3 regions of the Janthinobacterium aestuarii genome follow, and region 2 is predicted to be linked to each of the others. Evidence: predicted binding sites of a transcription regulator. Region 2 holds the regulator's gene; each other region holds the start of a gene.
The links. The regulator LexA, encoded in region 2, represses DNA repair genes until DNA is damaged. The targets are predictions, from matches to a motif close to ACTGTATNNNNATACAGT.
Positions count from the first base shown of each region.

Region 1: the regulator LexA is predicted to act here: its motif matches at 2,875-2,892, upstream of dinB (DNA polymerase IV).
Region 3: the regulator LexA is predicted to act here: its motif matches at 2,764-2,781, upstream of OPV09_RS26090 (DNA topoisomerase IV subunit B).

Region 1 covers NZ_CP142523.1:66,492-71,038, reverse strand. Annotated here, with positions in the region: tRNA gene OPV09_RS00290 (tRNA-Val) at 1-71, opposite strand, end outside; tRNA gene OPV09_RS00285 (tRNA-Asp) at 289-365, opposite strand; tRNA gene OPV09_RS00280 (tRNA-Val) at 420-495, opposite strand; gene OPV09_RS00275 (S9 family peptidase) at 595-2,769, opposite strand; gene dinB (DNA polymerase IV) at 2,912-4,096, shown strand; gene OPV09_RS00265 (recombination-associated protein RdgC) at 4,215-4,547, shown strand, end outside.
Region 2 covers NZ_CP142523.1:4,994,701-4,999,247, forward strand. Annotated here, with positions in the region: gene rplI (50S ribosomal protein L9) at 1-410, opposite strand, end outside; gene rpsR (30S ribosomal protein S18) at 438-728, opposite strand; gene priB (primosomal replication protein N) at 744-1,052, opposite strand; gene rpsF (30S ribosomal protein S6) at 1,073-1,465, opposite strand; gene lexA (transcriptional repressor LexA) at 1,741-2,376, shown strand; gene OPV09_RS22495 (cystathionine gamma-synthase family protein) at 2,466-3,707, opposite strand; gene purF (amidophosphoribosyltransferase) at 3,854-4,547, opposite strand, start outside.
Region 3 covers NZ_CP142523.1:5,782,912-5,787,458, forward strand. Annotated here, with positions in the region: gene kdpB (potassium-transporting ATPase subunit KdpB) at 1-493, opposite strand, end outside; gene kdpA (potassium-transporting ATPase subunit KdpA) at 503-2,308, opposite strand; gene kdpF (K(+)-transporting ATPase subunit F) at 2,308-2,397, opposite strand; gene OPV09_RS26090 (DNA topoisomerase IV subunit B) at 2,860-4,547, shown strand, end outside.

The sequences.
Region 1 (4,547 bases), 1.4 Mb from region 2:
GGTGCTGAGAGGCTCGAACTCCCGACCTACGCCTTGTAAGGGCGCCGCTCTACCAACTGAGCTAAGCACCCGCATACCCAGAAAACTATCCCGACGTTTGTCACCACGTCTGGAAGAGGCACTATTATAGGGGGCGCTTTCGTGCTTGTGCAACTATTCTTGAGGGTGAACAGCAGTTTTTTTGCTGAAAAGCGCAAAAATAGTCAGGGAAGGGGGAACTGACGTGTTTTCTGCTTCTGAAATGGGAAAAGCCCTTCGGTTCAGAGAACCAAAGGGCTTTTCTTTTATTGGCGGAGCGGACGGGACTCGAACCCGCGACCCCCGACGTGACAGGCCGGTATTCTAACCAACTGAACTACCACTCCAAGCTCGTATGATCTGTATTGCTGATCCATGAAGCACTGGACAGTTTTCTGATTTGGTGGGTGCTGAGAGGCTCGAACTCCCGACCTACGCCTTGTAAGGGCGCCGCTCTACCAACTGAGCTAAGCACCCGTTGCTTGTCTCAGAAAACCATCCCGACGTTTGTCACCACGTCTGGAAGAGGCGCTATTATAGGACGGACAAAATCCTTCTGCAAGCGCTTTTTTCACATTATTCCGTGATATTCCACTGCGACAGCATCCATGCCATATTGAATGCGTTCTCGGCGATGGCGTTGTAACGGCCCGAGGCGCCGCCATGGCCGGCGCCCATATTCGTTTTCAGCAGCAGGGGATTGCCGTCCGTCTTGTACGCGCGCAGCTTGGCCACGTATTTCGCCGGTTCCCAGTACATGACCTGGCTGTCGTTCAGGCCCGTCGTCACCAGCATGGCCGGGTAATTCTTGCGCGCAATGTTGTCGTATGGCGAGTAGCTGAGCATGTAGTCGTAGGCCGCCTTCTGGTTCGGGTCGCCCCATTCCAGGTACTCGCCCGTCGTCAGCGGCAGGCTGGCGTCCATCATCGTGTTCATCACGTCGACGAAGGGCACGGCCGCGTGCACGGCGTGGAACAGCTCGGGGCGCATGTTGACGACGGCGCCCATCAGCAAGCCGCCGGCGCTGCCGCCCTGGATGATCAGGCGGCTCGGGCTCGTCCATTTTTCACGCACCAGGTAGTCGGCGCTGTCGATGAAGTCATTGAAAGTGTTTTTCTTCTTCATCAGCATGCCGTCTTCATGCCACGCTTCGCCCATGTCTGTGCCGCCGCGGATATGCGCTTGCGCATAGATGACGCCACGGTCCAGCAGGCTGATGCGGCTGATGGAAAAACTGGCTTCCGTCGAGATGCCATACGAACCATACGAATATAGCAGCAGCGGCGCGGAACCGTCGAGCTTGACGCCTTTCTTGTAGACGACCCACAGCGGCACTTGCACGCCATCGCGCGCTGTCACCCACAGGCGCTGCGTCGTGTAGCGGCTGCCATCAAAGCCGCCGACGATTTCCTGCTGCTTGAGCACCGTGCGCTTGCCGTCTTGCATGCTCACGTCGATGACGGTGGGCGGCGTGACGGGCGACTGGTAGGACATGCGGAATTGCGTGGCGGAAAACTCCGGCGTACCGGCCGCCGTGGCCAGGTAGACGGGGTCGTCGAACTGCACCGTTTTCCAGTTCTTCCGCGCGAAATCATGGATGCGGGCGCGGTTCAGGGCGCGGGCTTTTTCCATCACCACCAGATAGCCCTGGAAGACGTCGATGGACTGGATCACGGCATCCTTGTTGTGCGGCACGACGCTCTTCCAGTTCTTCGGCTGCGGGGCGGTCACCGGCGCGCTGACGACGCGGAAATTCTTCGCCTCTTTGTTGGTCAGAATAAACAGCTGGCCGTCGCGGTGCTCGATGCCGTAGCGATGGCCTTTTTCACGTTTCAGCACGCTCTGGAAACTGCCTTCGGGCTTGCTCGTTGGCAGCAGCAGCACTTCGCTCGTATCCGTGCTGCGCGCAGTGAGCACGAAGTAGCGATGGTCGCGGGTGCGGCTCACGCCGATGGCGAACTGTTCCACTGGCTCGTGGTAGACCTGCTGCAAGGTGCCGCCCAAGGCCAGGCGGAACAATCGGTCCGAGCGCTTGGTGGTGACGTCTTCCTGCGCCAGCATCAGGGTGGCGTTATCGGCCGCCCACGCCAGCGAGGTCACGCGCGGCATGGTGTCGTCCAGCAGCTTGCCCGTCTTCAAATTCTTGACATGCAATTCGTACTGGCGGAAACCCGTCGTGTCGGTGGTGTAGGCCAGCAGTTGTTCATTCGGGCTGATGCTGAATGCGCGCACGGCAAAGAATTTGTGGCCTTCGGCCAATTGGTTCTGGTCCAGCAGGATTTCTTCAAGCGCCTGCGCATCGTAGGCGCCGTTCTTGCCGACAGGACGGCGGCAGTGAATCGGGTATTGCTTGCCCGCTTCCGTGCGCGTGTAATAGTAGAAATTGCCTTGGCGCGCAGGCACGGACAGGTCTACTTCCTGCATGCGTCCCTTCACTTCCGCAGTCACCTTGTCGGCCAGCGGCTGGATCGGGGCCGTGACGGCGGCCGTGTAGGCGTTTTCCGCATTCAGGTAGTCGATCACGGCAGGATCGGTCTTCTTTTGCAGCCAGCGGTAGTCGTCCGTGACGACCGTGCCGTGGCGCGTTTCCTGCCAGGCTGTCTTGGCGGCAACGGGCGCCGACATGGTGGCGACGGTAGCGGTGGCGGCGTCGGCGGCCAGCGCGGATGGCGCCAGCGAGGACAGCAGCAGGGCCGGCAGGATGGATAACCAGGCGGACCGGCGGCGCGCAGCGTGATGGGCGATAGACAAGGCGACTCCTTTGAATAGTTGTGTCAGGATTGTAATCTTGCTATTGAGAAAAGCAACCGCCTTGCGCGTGCGTTTCAACTTGCATCCATGGGCATTTCCAGCGATACTGTATATAACTACAGTATCCCGCCGCGAGGTGTCCTTGACCACATCTGCCTCCCCCCTTCCCGAGCCACCCGCAGCCCGCCGCTGGATAGCGCATCTGGACATGGACGCCTTCTTTGCCTCCGTGGAACTGTTGAAATATCCGGAATTGCGCGGCGAAGCCGTCGTCATCGGCGGCGGGCGCTTGCAGCAGCCCGTGCTGCAGCAAGACGGCACGCGGCAGTTTGCGCGCATGCGCGACTACGTGGGGCGCGGCGTCGTCACCACATCGACCTATGCGGCGCGCGTGTTCGGCGTGTTTTCCGCCATGGGCATCATGAAGGCGGCCAAGCTGGCGCCCGACAGCATCTTGTTGCCGGCCGATTTCGAGGCTTACCGCGACTATTCGGCCCGCTTCAAGCAGGCCGTGGCCCAGTTGTGCCCCATCATCCAGAACGTGGGCATCGATGAAATCTATGTCGACCTGACCGAATACGGCGAGCAGGCGCCGGCCATGGCGGCGCGCCTGAAGGCGGCCGTGTTCGAAGCCACGGGCCTGTCGTGCTCGATCGGCCTGGCACCCAACAAATTGCTGGCGAAAATCTGTTCCGACCTGGAAAAACCGGACGGCCTGACCATCCTGAACCCGGAGGATATTGAAACGCGCGTGTGGCCCTTGCCGGCGAAAAAGATCAACGGCATCGGTCCGAAAGCCACGGCCAAGCTGGAAGCGCTGGGCATTGTCACCATCGGCGAGCTGGCCCGGGCCGACATGGCCATGCTGCGCACGCAGTTCGGCGACCTGTACACGGGCTGGCTGCGCCAGGCGGCGCTGGGCATCGATGATAGGCCCGTGCAGACGAGCCGGGAAACCAAGTCCGTCAGCCGCGAAACGACGTTCGAGCGCGACTTGCAGGTGGTGCGCGACCGCGCCACCCTGTCGGAAAAGCTGGAAAGCCTGTGCACGCGCGTGGCGGGCGACTTGGATAAACAATCGCTGGCGGGGCGCACGGTGGGCATCAAGCTGCGCTTCGAGGATTTCAGCACCGTCACGCGCGACATCACCTTGCCCAGCGCCACGGCGGACGCGGCCGCTATCCTGCGCGCCAGCCGCGATTGCTTGCGGCGCGTGCCATTTGACAAGAAAATCCGCCTGCTGGGCGTGCGCATCTCGACCTTGTCGGACCCGGCCCTCGTGACGCGGCAGGCGCCGGCCCAGGCGGAGCTTTTTCCCGCCCTGTAGCGGCATTCCCCACGCAGCAACAACACCGCGCCAGTCCGCGCTTTTGACGGCATTCCCGTGTCGAAAGTGTAGAATGGCGTTCCCCTGGCACTACTGAAACAAACGGAAGACAAAAACTATGTGGTTCAAGAATCTTCAGATTTACCGCCTGCCCGCACCGTGGGCTTACACGCCAGAACAACTGGAAGAGGCGCTGTCCTCGAACAAATTTACGCCGGCGACCAGCATGGATCTGATGCGCCAGGGCTGGGATACGCCACGCCCGAACGGCGGCCTGGTCCACGTGGTCAACAAACAGATGCTGATCTTGCTGGGCACGGAAAAGAAACTGCTGCCAGCGACCGTCATCAATCAGGTGGCCAAGGCCCGCGCCGCCGAGATGGAAGAAGCGCAAGGCTTTGCGCCTGGTAAAAAGGCCATGAAGGAATTGAAGGAACGCGTGGCCGACGAG
Region 2 (4,547 bases):
ACGTCGGTGTGCAGAGCAACCGAAACGTTGTGCTCGCCAACGATCTTCAGCGGGCCGGTAGGCATGCGGATTTGTGCTTTTTCAACAGCAAAACCTTGCTTGGTCAGCGCTTCAGCGATGTCGAAGTTGGTGACGGAACCGAACAGACGGCCATCAACACCAGCTTTTTGAGCAACTTGAACGGTCAGGCCGCTCAGTTTTTCGCCCTGGGCTTGCGATGCGGCCAGTTTGGCGGCAGCAGCTTTTTCCAGTTCGGCGCGCTTGACTTCGAATTCAGCCACAGCGGTTGCCGTAGCACGACGTGCCAGGCGTTGCGGGATCAGGAAGTTACGTGCGTAACCGTCTTTGACTTTGACGACTTCGCCGAGGTTACCGACGTTAACAACTTTTTCTAACAGAATGATTTGCATAGTTCTTCTCCAGGAATATCTGACCGATTAAGCGTGGTGCAGATCGGTGTATGGCAGCAGCGCGAGGAAGCGAGCGCGCTTGATTGCGGTGTCAACTTGGCGCTGGTAGTGCGCTTTGGTACCGGTCAGGCGTGCTGGCATGATCTTGCCGTTTTCTTGGACGAAGTCTTTCAGCGTGTCAACGTCTTTGTAGTCGACTTGCTCAACGTGAGCTGCGGTGAAGCGGCAGAACTTCTTGCGTTTGAACAACGGGTTTTGCTGTTTGCGTTTTTCTTTAAGCTTGAGCTTATTTTTGTCGAACTTTTTACCGAATGCCATGTCAGGCTCCTGTATCTAAAATGCGCTAGTCGGGGTGACTGCACTAAAATCAATGATGTGAAACACCAAACTCTTGCTGTTGCGGCTCTTCCTGGCCAGGAAACCCGTGAACTGATACACCCCGCCCAAGCTTGCCTGACTGAACCTGCCTGAGATTTCGCCAGCGGCTAGCGCTGCAACATCAAACTCGGTCAAACGGGCAATCCCTGCTTCCATCTGCTGCGAACTGTGTTGCAATACTGCATTCACAATCGGCAGCCCTGCCGGGGTATAGCGCAATATTTCGCGCTCGGCAATGATGGCGGTTACTTGTAGCTGGTTCAGCGCACGATCCTGGTCAAGAATTAAGCTGCTGCTGCTGCGGCTGGAGCGGCTGCTGGTGCTTCGGTGCGGTGGCTTTTGGCCGCGTCTTCGCGTTGTACCGATTTCATCATCGGCGAAGGAGCTGTTTCAGCTTTCTTCATTTTAACGGTCAGGTGACGCAACACGGCATCATTGAATTTGAATGCTGTTTCCAACTCGACCAGGGTCTCGTTGTCGCATTCGATGTTCAGGCAGATGTAGTGTGCTTTAGGCAGCTTTTGGATCGAGTAAGCCATTTGACGGCGGCCCCAATCTTCCACGCGGTGAACCGAACCGCCGCGGGTGGTTACGCTGGCTTTGTAGCGTTCGATCATCGCGGGCACTTGCTCGCTTTGGTCCGGATGGACGATAAAGACTATTTCATAATGACGCATGCAAACTCCTTCAGGTCGGATTGATAATCGCCCACCCCGGCGTCAAGACGGGTGTGGGAAGGTCAGCCGAAGATTATAACCGTCTTTTGCAAACGTTTCAATCATTCCTTCCACAAGCGCCTGAAAAGCCCGTGCGCCGCCGTGCTTTCCGGCCGCGGACAAGTATTTCTTGCGAAATTCGCCCAAAACACGGAAATCCCCTTGCATAGTGGGCGATACTGTACAAAAATACAGACTGTTCATATAGACAGCATTTTAGTATGCACCCACCGCTCATGATCAAGCTGACAGCACGACAAGAACAAATCCTGAACCTGATCAAGGACGCGATTGAAAACACGGGCTTTCCTCCCACCCGTGCCGAAATCGCCAATGAACTGGGTTTCAAATCGGCCAATGCGGCCGAAGAGCATTTGCAGGCCCTGGCCCGCAAGGGCGCGATCGAGATTTCGCCCGGCACCTCGCGCGGCATCCGCCTGATCGGTGCGGCCGCCGAAGCGCCGCCGTCGAAAGTGCCGGCAGCCCTGCTGATGTCGCTGCCCCTGATCGGCCGGGTGGCGGCAGGCTCGCCCATCCTGGCCCAGGAAAACCTGGAAGCGAGCTACAACGTCGACCCGGCCCTGTTCTCGGCCAAACCCGACTTCCTGCTGAAGGTGCGCGGCTGGTCCATGCGCGACGCCGGCATCATGGATGGCGACTTGCTGGCCGTGAAAAAGGTCGACAGCGCCAAGAATGGCCAGATCGTCGTCGCCCGCATCGGCGACGAAGTCACCGTCAAGCGCTACAAGAAGACGGGCTCCGTCATCGAACTGCTGCCGGAAAATCCGGACTTCAAGGTGATCACCGTGTCACCGGAAGATGAATTCGCCCTGGAAGGTTTGGCGGTAGGCTTGATGCGCAGCTGGCATTAAACTGCATGCTGGGGTCAGACCCGCCGGGTCTGACCCCAGTTTTTAGTTTGCCTCACAACTGGCACATGGCCTAATCACCAACACCGCTCTCAGCCCTCCAACGCTCCTCGGAAATCCTCAAGCAGATCCGCCTCGTCCTCAATACCGACGGACACGCGGATCAGCGATTCGGCGATGCCCATGCTGGCGCGGCGCTCGGCACCCATCTCGTAGAAAATCGTGTGGGCGACGGGAATGACCAGGGTGCGCGTGTCGCCGAGGTTGCTGGCGGGAATGGCAAGATTGAGACGATTGAGGAAATCGAAGCAGTCGATGCCATCTTTCAGCTCAAAGCTGAACAACGAGCCATAGCTGCGGAACAAGTCGGTGGCCAGCGCATGCTGCGGGTGCGACGCCAGGCCAGGATAATGCACGGCCGCCACTCTTGGATCCGCCTGCAGCATGGTGGCCAGCGCCAAAGCGTTCGAGCAGGTGCGATCCATGCGCAAGGCCATGGTTTCCGCGCCGACGGCGATATGATGCGCAGCTTCCGGCCCCAGCGAGGCGCCGAAGTCGCGCAAAGCCTTGGCACGGATTTGCGCGATGCCCCACTGCGCGGGCGCCGCCTTCTTGTAGTTCTCGAAAATGTTCGGATACTGCGTCCAGTCGAACACGCCCGTGTCCGTCAAGCTGCCGCCCAGGGCATTGCCGTGGCCGCCGATGGATTTCGTCAAGGCATTGACCACCAGGCCCGCGCCCACGGCTTTCGGGCGGAACAGATATGGCGTCGTCATCGTGTTGTCGACGATGTACAAGATGCCCTTCTCATGGCACAAGTCGCCGATTTTCTTCAGGTCAGCGATTTGCGTGCGCGGATTGGCGATGGTTTCCACAAACACGATGCGCGTGGCCGGCGTGATGGCCGCGGCCACATTGGCTACATCGGTGGCGTCGACGAACGACACGCCGATGCCCTGCCCCGTCACTGTTTGCCACAGGCTGTTGGTGTTGCCAAACAAAAAGGCCGACGACACGACATGGTCGCCCGCGCGCAGCAACGATTGCACCACGGCGCCGATGGCGCCCATGCCGGTGGCGAAGCACAAAGTCGCCACGGCGTCTTCCATCTTGTTGACCTTGTCTTCCAGCGCGGAGACGGTCGGGTTGCCTTGGCGGCCATAACGGAAGCCCGGCTCCTTGCCCTGGAACACGGACGCGAGCTGGCGCGCATCGGCGTAACCGAAGGCAACGGAAGTATGCACGGGCTTGTGCAGCGAGCCGTGTTCGATACCCTTGCGGCGGTCGTTGTGCAGGATGGTGGTGGTGAAGCCGTAGGTTTTTTTGTTGGTCATGGTGGAAGTTCCAAATACTCGTCTTGCCGCTTAACCCAAGGCAAGTGCTGGGGTCAGTCCCTCCGGGATCGGAATGCGCACCACTGGCGCGCATGCCCCCGACGGGTCTGACCCCAAAAAAAGCCCGGCAATAGCCGGGCCCAGTATCAAGCCTCGGTAGTAGCGAGGTTCAGGTTCAGCTGGGAACGCGGCGTATCTTCGGGCGCTGCCGCCTTCGGATGGTGGCGCGCATATTCCAGGCGGTCCAGGTATTCCTGCGACACGTCGCCCGTCACGTACACGCCATCGAAGCACGATGCCTCGAAGTTCGTCAAGGCCGGGTTGACGTCGGCGATCGCCTGCTTCAGCGCGCCGATATCCTGGTACACGAGGTAGTCGGCCGTGATTTCGCGGCACACTTCTTCCGTCGTGCGGCCGTAGGCGATCAGCTCGTCGCGCGTCGGCATGTCGATGCCGTACACGTTCGGGTAGATCACCGGTGGCGCGGCCGAGGCGAAGATGACCTTCGTCGCGCCCGCTTCACGCGCCATCTGCACGATTTCACGGCTGGTGGTGCCGCGCACGATGGAATCGTCGACCAGCAGCACCACTTTATCCTTGAATTCGGACGGGATCGCGTTGAGCTTCTGGCGCACGGATTTCTTGCGTGCCGCCTGGCCCGGCATGATGAAGGTACGGCCGATGTAGCGGTTCTTGATGAAGCCTTCGCGGTACTCGATGTTCAACGCCATGGCCAGCTGGATGGCGGCCGGACGCGAGGAATCGGGAATCGGCATGACCACGTCGATATGCACGCCTGGCAATTCGGCGCGGATCTTCTCGGCCAGGTATTCGCCCATT
Region 3 (4,547 bases), 790 kb from region 2:
CCGATTCGCCCGTGATGGCGCTTTCATCGACGGAAGCCACGCCGGCCGTCACTTCGCCGTCGGCGGGAATCACGTCACCCGCTTCGACCAGCACCGTCATGCCCTTGCGCAGGTCGGTGGCCGGCGTGGGCAGCCAGGAAGTGCCGTATTTCGGCGTTTGCATTTTCTTTGCCATCACCGTTTGCTTCAGGGCGCGCAGCGAGGCCGCCTGCGCCTTGCTGCGGCCTTCGGCCAGCGCTTCGGCGAAGTTCGCGAACAGCACGGTAAACCACAGCCACACGGCGACGGCGACGATGAAGCCGAATGGCGCTTCGCCCTGGCCGCCGCTGATCCCGGCCTGGGTCGCCAGCAGGCTCGTGATGATGCTGCCCACGTAGACGACGAACATCACGGGGCTGCGCCACTGCGTGCGGGGGTCGAGTTTTTTGAACGCATCGACGACGGCGGGGCCGATCAGTGCGGAATCGAACAAAGTCAGGCTTGTGCGTGACATGGTAGCCTCTTATTTGATGAAAAGTTGCAGGTGTTCGACGATCGGGCCCAGGGCCAGCGCGGGAACGTAATTCAATACACCGACGAGCACGACGACGCCGATCAGCAGGCCGATGAACATGGGGCCGTGCGTGGGCATGGTGCCGGCATTGGCCGACAGGCGCTGCTTGGCCGCCAGCGAACCGGCCACCGCCAGCACGGGCACGATCACGCCGAAGCGGCCGAACCACATGGCGATCGCCAGCATCACGTTGTAGAACGGCGTGTTGGCGGACAGGCCGGCAAACGCGCTGCCGTTGTTGTTGGCGGCCGATGTGAACGCGTACAGGATTTCGGAAAAACCATGCGCGCCCGGATTGGCCACGCCGATCTTGCCCGGTTCGACCATCACGGCGATCGCCGTGCCCGTCAAGACCAGGGCTGGCGTGATCAGGATGGCCAGCGAGACCATCTTCATTTCATAGGCCTGGATTTTCTTGCCCAGGTATTCAGGCGTGCGGCCTATCATCAGGCCGGCGATGAAGACAGCCAGGATGGCGAACATCAGCATGCCGTACAGGCCCGTGCCCACGCCGCCGAAAATCACTTCGCCGAACTGCATCAACAGCAGCGGCACCATCCCGCCCAAAGGCATGTACGAGTCGTGCATGGAATTGACGGCGCCGCACGATGCGGCCGTCGTCACCGCCGCGAACAGGGTCGAGGAGCTGATGCCGAAGCGCGTTTCCTTGCCTTCCATATTGCCGCCCGATTGCAGGCTGCTGGCCTGCTGGTCCACGCCCAGCGCTTGCAAGGATGGATTGGCTTGCTGCTCGGCGCTCATCACGCCGGCCGTCATGACGACAAAGATCACGGTCATGGCGGCCAGCACTGCCCAGCCCTGGCGCAGGTCGCCCACCATGCGGCCGAAGGTGAAGCACAGGCCGGCGGGAATGAGGAAGATGGCCAGCATCTGCAGGAAGTTCGACAGCACGGTCGGGTTTTCATACGGGTGCGAGGAATTGGCGTTGAAGAAGCCGCCGCCATTCGTGCCCAGCAGCTTGATCGATTCCTGCGACGCGACGGGGCCCATGGCGATCGTCTGCGTCGCCGCCACTTGCGCTTCCATCACGGGCTTGCCGGCCGCATCCAGCACGGGCTGGCCGTCGGCTGTCACCTTCGGCGTTTCATACGCCACGTGATCGAGCAGGGTCACTTCCTTGTAGGCGGAAAAATTCTGGATCATGCCTTCGCCCATGAAGACGACGGACAGGGCCAGCGACAACGGCAGCAGGATGTACAGGGTCGAGCGCACGAGGTCGACCCAGAAATTGCCGATCGATTTGCCCGAGCGCGAGGCGAAGCCGCGCACCAGCGCGAAGATCACGGCGATGCCGGTGGCAGCCGAAAAGAAGTTCTGGCATGCCATGCCCAGCATCTGGGTCAGATAGCTCATGGTCTGTTCGCCGCCGTAGCCCTGCCAGTTGGTATTGGCGACGAAGCTGACGGTGGTATTGAACGAGGAATCGGGGCTGACGGCGCCCAGGCCCTGTGGATTCAACGGTAAAAAGCCCTGCAGGCGCTGCAGGCCGTAGACGAAGACGGCGCCCACGGTATTGAAGACGATCAGGGCGATGGCATAGCTTTTCCAGCCCATGGCCTTGTCGTCGGGCAGGCCGGACCAGCGGTATAGCAGGTTTTCCAGCTTTTGCAGCCAGCCCAGGCCGCGCACGGGCGCATCGCCGGCCACCTTGGCCATGTACAGGCCCAGCGGATAGCCGGCGGCCAGCAGCACGGCCAGGAAAGCCACCAATAACAGTATCGATTGCGTCGTCATCACAGTTCCTCCGCCTTCAGCAGCGCCACCAGCAGGTAGACGAGCAAACCAGCCGAGACGACGGCGCCCAGCACATAAAACGCGTTCATTTGACGCTCCCTAATTTGTCGCAGGCGACGGCGAAGCCGGCCGCCAGGACGAAAAACACGGCAATCAAGCCGAGATACACGAGATCCATTCCCACCCTCATTCAGGTTTGTTTTGATAGTGAGCAGATTAGCCAAAAGGGTCTAAAAAATTCGTAAAGACTGGGGAGGCGCATGTAAACAAGATGTAAAAACGGGGGCTTTACCGCATAAAATCCAGCACAATTGGCGCAAAACCACGCCTGAGGCGCACTGTTGTTGCCCTGGAGTAGCGCTATTGCTCGCGGGACAAGATAGAATGCGCGAGCGTCCGCACAAGGACGCCTGGCCTGCCGCACTGCCCTCCCCCAGTGACGCTGGACGGGATATACTGTATATTCATACAGTTATCACCGCCGCTGTCATTGCGCCCGCAGTGCCCTGGCCTGGCGTTCCAACCACTGTCTTTACTTAGCTTGAACACGTATGGCCACTAAAAAACCAGCATCCGACTACAGCGAATCATCCATCCGTGTCCTGAAAGGACTGGAACCCGTCAAGCAGCGCCCGGGGATGTACACCCGCACTGAAAATCCGCTGCATATCATTCAGGAAGTGATCGACAATGCCTCCGACGAGGCACTGGGCGGTCATTGCACGCACATCGCCGTCACGCAAAACACGGATGGCAGCATCACCGTGGAAGACAATGGCCGCGGCATTCCCGTCGGCCTGCACCCGGAAGAAGGCGTGCCGACCGTGGAAATCGTGTTTACAAGGCTGCACGCGGGCGGCAAGTTCGACAAGGGTTCGGGCGGCGCCTATGCGTTCTCGGGCGGTCTGCACGGCGTCGGCGTGTCCGTCACCAATGCGCTGTCCACACGCCTGGAAATCACCGTCTGGCGCAAGGAAAGCGACGGCAACGGCTTGCACCACATGGTGTTTGCGAATGGCGACGTGATCGAGCCATTGAATTCCCGCCCCGCCCCACGCGACGGCAAGAAGTCGGGCACGCGCGTCACGGCCTGGCCCGATGCAAAATATTTTGATTCGCCGAACATCTCGCAAACGGAGCTGCAACGTCTGCTGCGCTCGAAAGCCGTGCTGCTGCCGGGCGTCACCGTCACACTCACCAACGCGAAGACGGGCGACACGCAGACGTGGCAGTACGCGGAAGGCTTGCGCGGCTACCTGACCGAAACGCTGGCGCAGGTATCGAATGGCGAAACCCTGATTCCCCTGTTCGAGGGCGCGCAGTACGCGGGCCCGGACTCGGAAGGCTTTGCCGAAGGCGAAGGCGCGGCCTGGGTGGTGGCCTGGACGGAAGAAGGCGCCATCGTGCGCGAATCGTACGTCAACCTGATTCCCACCTCGAATGGCGGCACGCACGAATCGGGCTTGCGCGACGGCCTGTTCGGCGCCGTGAAAAACTTCGTCGAAATGCACTCGCTGCTGCCGAAAGGCGTGAAGCTGCTGCCGGAAGACGTGTTCGCGCGCGCCTCGTTCGTGTTGTCGGCCAAGGTGCTGGACCCGCAATTCCAGGGCCAGATCAAGGAACGCCTGAACTCGCGCGACGCCGTGCGCCTCGTCTCTACCTTTACCAAGCCGCCGCTGGAACTGTGGCTGAACCAGCACGTCGACTACGGCAAGAAGCTGGCCGAGCTGGTGATCAAGCAGGCGCAGTCGCGCCAGCGTTCGCTGCAAAAAGTGGAAAAGAAAAAATCGTCGGGCGTCGCCGTCCTGCCCGGCAAGCTGACCGACTGCGAATCGTCCGACATCGCGCGCAATGAACTGTTCCTCGTCGAGGGCGACTCGGCGGGCGGTTCGGCCAAGATGGGCCGCGACAAGGAATTCCAGGCGATTCTGCCCCTGCGCGGCAAGGTCTTGAACTCGTGGGAGACGGACCGCGACCGCCTGTTCGCCAATAACGAAATCCACGATATCGCGGTGGCCATCGGCGTCGATCCGCACAGCGTGGGCGATACACCCGACCTGTCCGGCCTGCGCTACGGCAAGATCTGCATCCTGTCCGATGCGGACGTGGATGGCTCGCACATCCAGGTACTGCTGCTGACCTTATTCTTCAAGCACTTCCCGGTCCTGATCAACAAGGGCCACATCTGCATCGCCCGCCCGCCTTTGTACCGGGTCGACGCGCCCGCGCGCGGCAAAAA